Regions from separate parts of the Shewanella sp. SM69 genome, predicted to be linked through region 1. Evidence: riboswitches for the same ligand, from Rfam matches in the RefSeq annotation. Region 1 holds a riboswitch; the other holds the start of a gene.
What was found. A riboswitch is a leader RNA that binds a small molecule or an ion and turns the genes downstream of it on or off. The one in region 1 is predicted to bind thiamine pyrophosphate.
Positions count from the first base shown of each region.

Region 2: another riboswitch for thiamine pyrophosphate. It lies ahead of thiC (phosphomethylpyrimidine synthase ThiC); the one in region 1 lies ahead of L5M37_RS01200 (TonB-dependent receptor).

Region 1 is NZ_JAKKRV010000001.1:250,628-253,818, forward strand. It holds gene L5M37_RS01200 (TonB-dependent receptor) at 1-1,098, opposite strand, end outside; TPP riboswitch at 1,153-1,291, opposite strand; gene L5M37_RS01205 (Crp/Fnr family transcriptional regulator) at 1,489-2,169, shown strand; gene tsgA (MFS transporter TsgA) at 2,237-3,191, opposite strand, start outside.
Region 2 is NZ_JAKKRV010000002.1:231,600-234,790, forward strand. It holds gene thiC (phosphomethylpyrimidine synthase ThiC) at 1-1,636, opposite strand, end outside; TPP riboswitch at 1,838-1,936, opposite strand; gene L5M37_RS04400 (hypothetical protein) at 2,104-3,191, opposite strand, start outside.

The DNA.
Region 1 (3,191 bases):
ATCCCAAAAATAATCGTATTGACACGGCGCCAGATTGCCATTGTCATCATTGCATTGCTTAGAGGCCCAATATTCTGAGTTAGCCCAATCGCCATCGTAACTGTAATGGTGATCGGTATTCGCAAAAGAGGTTAACGAAGTTAATTCGAAGTTTTCTGCGCCAGAATAGGTCGCTTTAAAACCCGCGCCTGTGGTGCGTTGGCTATCAACACCCGGTTGATCCGATGTTGTCTGAGTTGGTGAATTAGTTAAACTCCACACATCATAGCCATTATCAAAATCGGCATGCAGCACAGTTAAATCAAACTGCAAATCATCTGTCGCATACCAGCGCAGCTTAGCGCGGCCGCTGAATTCATCGCGACCATTGGTATCATCACGGCCTAAATACAGGTTATCGTGGTAACCATTTTGCTGATGTTGCTGCATTGACACACGATAAAGCAGCTTGCCAGAATCCGTTAATGGGCCAGAACTGAAACCGCTAAAAGTGCGTAAATCATCATCGCCTAACGACACTTCGCCGCCATGCTCAAACACATCAGTTGGATCGTTACTCTTCAGATAAATCAGTCCCGCTAAGGCATTCGCGCCGTAACGCGTCCCCTGCGGTCCACGAAGCACTTCGACCTGCTGTAGATCGTACATGCTCGACACCATACCAATACCGGATAAATCGATATCATCTATGATGTAACCCACGGAAGAATTAGGTGCGCCTTGGTATTGTTCCTGTTCCCCTACACCGCGAATTTGAAAATATTTCGGCCGAGAGCTTCCACCTGACCAGTTAAAATTGGCGATAGAATTAAGCAGATCTTCAAAGTGTTGCGCACTTTCATCCTGAATTTTTTGACTGTCGATAACGGTAATGCTTGAAGGCATTTTTTCTAAACTTGAGCTGCGAAAATCCGCCGTCACCACCATGACTTCCATCTCAGGGCTGGGATCGGGTCTGTCAATAGCGTCGGTTTGTGCAAAAACAGGGGTGCTCAGCGCTGCGGCGATGGCTAACGCCAGCGGCGCTCGGGCTAAAAATAAGCTTGGCGATACGGTTGAAAATGGAGATTGATGGTTTGACGTTTTACGGTTTGACATAGGACCTCAAATATAATGTTTGAGATCCGGCAACGAATAAGCGATTCAGAAGTGTGCTGTTGATTGGCCCATTCCTACGCCGGTATTAGCCGGATCAGGTTCTAAGGGTTCGTCAGATGACATCTCAGTTTGCAGCCGTTAACGTTAAAATCAGAGTAACATTAATGCACAACAAACACCCCTTGGCGGCGCCTAGTATACATGACGGAAATAAAAAGTGGGCACTCTTATCTCTGCGATTCAATTAAATGTCGCGAAAACCACTGCCCTTCAGTTCGTATGATGAAAATATCTTTATTAGCCGCCTAAATCCTTTCGTCCATTTGACCGCCTATCATGATAATGCTATAGAAGGTCGCAATTTCGAACACAGTAAGAGGACAATAGTCGATGCAGCTAAAACCTTTATCGAAAGGACGTTATAGCCAGCGATGGGAGCAAGACTATCCACTTATTGAAGCGGTTGTACTTAGCTGTATCAGCGAAATAAAAATGCTCAAAAAAGGCGCTCACCTCATGACGCAGGGGGAAGCGATGGCATCACTTGTATTGGTGAAGCAAGGTCGCGTATCACTCGGCCATACCGCGAGAAATGGTCGGTGTTTTCAATTAGGTACTATTGATTGTGATTCACAGCTGTTTGGCGAAATGGAGTTCTTCACCCAGTACCACTGTCAACTAGACATTATTGCCAGTGAACCCTTAGAAATCATGTTGATTAGCGCTGAAAAACTGCAACATTGCCTCGGTCAACACCCTCAACTCGCGCTATTTTTTGCTAGTGCAATTGCGATTGACTACCAAGACACAGTGGATATTTTTACTCGGCGACTGCTCTATCCCATCAGTTATAACGTGGCATTTGATATTTACCATGAATACTTAAATGACTTGCCCGTAGATGGCTTTAGTAAACGCTATTTAGAGGCTGAACGATTTGGCACTACCGACCGAGTCTACCGTCGGGCGCTACAAAATCTTGAGGAACGAGGCTTAATTGAGCGGAAAAAAGATGGCATTCGGATTTGTGATCTCAACGCACTCAAGAAATTTGTTGAAGCAGGTATATAACCGCTTTCAACATAACCCACACTCGACTTAATTTAACAACCGAGTGTGGGATAGATGAACAGGTAAATTAACTTACCGATGGCGAGTGTTGTTCCATAGCCGATTTCATCCGACTTGAAACGATCAATAGCATAAATATCGCTGCGTAAAGCAAAGGAATCACATACATCACAGTTTGTAATCCGATAATACGTTCAAAGAAAGAACTGATGGCTGGGCTAAACATCGCCCCTGCACTTCCGCTAATAAGAATATATGACACATTTTTGCTGCTAGCTTTTTTTACAAAAGACACGCCATAAGCAATAAATGCATTATAAAGCGCGGCACACACAAAACCATAGCCATAGGTTAAATAAGCTATCCAATTAAGATTATTGGTACTGACAATGGCAGCGGTGATCACCATAGCTAAAGCAATAATACCGACTAAGAAATGGTGAATTTTTACACGAGTCACAATCACAGTCGAAATTAACGCCCCAATTAGCGCAGCGGACCAATACTGGGTAATAATATTACCGGCATCTTCAAACGGAATATCAAATTTTTGTTTTACAAATAAAGGTGCCCAAGTTAAAAAAGTATATAAAGCCAGCATTCCTAAAAATAAACCAATACCTCCACTAATAATACCGAGATTCCATTCAGACTGTTGTTTCTCTTGTGTTGTAGACGATTGCTCGCAAATAGAGAAATGAGTGAACAAGGTAATAATGACTGTACCGAACGCCACTAAACCTACGGCTAAATAGCTATAACTCCATGATAATGAATTTGTTAATGCATAAGTCGTTATCAATGGAAAAATAACGCCTGCAATATTAAACGTTGCATCTTGCACCACTAACATTGTGCTTTGTAATTTCTCTTGCCACACAGACACCACAATCGTACCAGCAATACATAGACCGATACCGCCACAAAAACCAATTAAGGTCATTGCTACCATCACAACTTGTAGGGAACTGGTTAGATGTAAAGCCAGAGCAGAAAGAGCAACCAGACTGTAACTTATCAAG
Region 2 (3,191 bases), on a different contig from region 1:
AGTGTTCTTTTGGCGTGACATAACACAACATAGCGCAGCCGTACCAAGCAATCATGGCCGCGCCTATGCCGGAGGTGAAATGATCATACCCAGGTGCGATATCGGTGATTTGCGGGCCAAGCGTGTAAAACGGCGCCTCATCGCAGTGAGCTAACTGCTTGTCCATGTTCTCTTTAATGAGCTGCATCGGGATATGTCCCGGCCCTTCGATAATGGTTTGCACGTCGTATTCCCACGCGATTTTGACTAGCTCACCTAAGGTTTCAAGCTCTGCAAACTGGGCAGCATCATTAGCGTCGGCAATCGATCCGGGACGCATACCATCACCTAAAGACAGGGATACATCGTAGGCAACGCAAAGTTCACAGATCTCACGAAAATGGCTGTAGAGGAAGTTTTCCTTGTGATGACTCAGGCACCATTTGGCCATAATTGAACCGCCGCGGGAAACGATCCCAGTGACGCGTTTAGCCGTCATCTGCACATAACGCAGCAGCACACCAGCATGAATAGTAAAGTAATCAACACCTTGCTCAGCTTGTTCAATCAAGGTATCGCGGAACACTTCCCAGGTTAAATCTTCTGCCACGCCGTTCACTTTCTCCAGCGCTTGATAAATCGGCACTGTGCCAATGGGCACTGGCGAGTTACGGATGATCCACTCGCGGGTTTCGTGGATATAACGACCTGTGGATAAATCCATTACCGTATCTGCGCCCCAACGGGTAGACCAGACGAGCTTTTCCACTTCTTCCTCGATGGAAGAGGTCACCGCCGAGTTACCGATATTGGCGTTCACTTTCACCAGAAAGTTACGCCCGATGATCATAGGTTCGGCTTCGGGATGGTTAATATTCAGCGGAATAATCGCGCGGCCACGGGCGACTTCAACGCGGACAAATTCGGCGGTAATCGGTTCGCCGACTAAGGCACCAAAAGCTTCGCCCTTGGCTTTACGATTGAGGATTTCATCCTGTACTTCGGCAAGTGCCATGTTCTCGCGGATCGCCACATATTCCATTTCGGGCGTGATAATCCCTTGACGGGCATAGTGTAATTGACTGACTCGTTTACCCTGCAGCGCTCTGCGTGGGCGGACAATGGCACTCGAACCTGCCTCAAAACGCAGATGTTCTAAACCGTCATCGGCGAGTCTTTGTTGGGTAAAGTCTGAGGTCGCGCAGGGTAATTGCTCTGTATCGTTGCGGGCTAGGATCCAGTTTTGTCTTAATTTACTCAGGCCTAGACGCACATTGATATCGGCCTCAGGATCGGAATAAGGTCCGGCGCAATCATACACGCGGATTGGCGGATTTTTTTCCATGATAGGCGCATCATCGGTACCGCCGATAAGCGTGTCAGTCTGCAGGATTTGCCGCATGCCAACGCGAATATCGGCATTGGAACCTTCGAGATAAATCTTTTGTGAATTAGGATGTTGCAGCGGCGCTAACGTATCGATAAAGGCTTGAGCCTGCGCGCGGGTTTCGCGGCGACTCGGCGCCTTAGGCACGATTGATTGACTAGACTCAGCCGATTTATTAGGCACTGTCGATTTATTAGGGATTGTCGATTCTGGTGCTGTGATTTCTATCGCATTGGCAGCTACAGCTGGGTTTGGGTTTGAACTGGACATAAGCAATCTCACGTTAAAAAATGGAGTTGCTTGTCTGGAGAATTGAGTTGTTGATAGCTGGACATGGCAATCAACTTTTGTGGCCAACACTGGCTTCAAAAATTGAGTTACCCTGCTCAATAACGATTAAATCTAAACATTAAGGCTTAAAACACTGCTGAGTAAACAGGTGTTCAAGCCGTCTATTTTAGCGATTTAATGTGTGTTATTACGCTTGTTTCCTTCGCAGGTTTTAACCTGATCAGGTTCAACGGATCCCGAATAAACGGTCTCAGCCAAGAGGCACTCCGACAAGATGAGTGGGCAGTATAGACAGAAGCGGCAGCAACAAACAAGGAAAAAAGCAATTAAAAACCTTAACCACCAATCCAAAATAAAGATTCATAATTAATTGTTTTTAATTGATTAAATAAAATTAAACTAAAAAATCCATAATTAGCATGAAAATAAATCATAAAAGAAAGTCACTATTTATGGGGTTTGAGCATCATTTTGTTTAATCGAGATTGAATGGCATCATCAATAGCTTGATTGATTTTTTTGCCACTGCAGTCAAATGGGAAGCCTAAATTTTCGGCGTAAGGATTAACTTGAGTGCCGACTTGTACCACGCGATAACACGTATCACCTTTACGCACAATACGATTTGGATCTAAGGGTAAATCTAGGCTCGTTGTGCCACCGAAATCATCGGCGTTAGGGACAAATAGCACCTCCATCTCTGGGCTCATTTCACTCATATTCGATTTCCGGGTGAACTTATCGGCCTGTTCAATGACGAGATCATCGAGCGCTTGCTCGCGCTGACGTTCAAAATATTGCTGGGTGAATAAACTCATGCTTGAGCTTGTCGCTATTGTGCTCTCACCTTCTGCTGTGGGCGAGCTCTTAGCGCCAATCTGCGGCTTTAATTCTGAGGCATCCAACGTATTCGTTGGTTTTGTTGCCATCGTTTCAGTGGGTTGTTCATCACTTGGGGCAATTGATTGAGTTTTCTTTGATTGAGATTGGCTCGATTGAGTGATGTTCGGTTTAACCGTATCTGGGTTCACTTTTTCCGACTCTACTTTTTCAGAGACGGCCTTTTCGGGTGCTATTGTTTCAGGCATGACCTTTTCAAGTATTGGCAGAGGCTTCACTTGAGTTTGAGGTGTGGGAACAATTGTAGGCGTAACAGAACTTGTCGCTTCAGTCTTATCCTCGGCCTTGATCTCAGTTTCGGACTCTGAGGTTTCGGCTTTCTCTACCGCGGGAGCATAAATAAAGTAAGCCTTGATCGCTGCCACTTTAGGGCCACGGCTTTCTATTTCCTTCAATCCAAAGGGATTTAACTGCGGGCGCCACAAAATGCAGATAAGTAAAAATAAACACACATGCACTAAGATCACAAAAAATAACAGACTTAATCCTTTGAAATATGGCTGACGAGTATGTAACCCCAATCCTTGAGCACGGGTTTGTATTGTCCTAGACAGTTCAAGTTTGGATTCAGATTCAGCAACCAATTTATCTTGATCTTGATGTTCAGCATGGATTTCTTGCAGTACCAAATCTT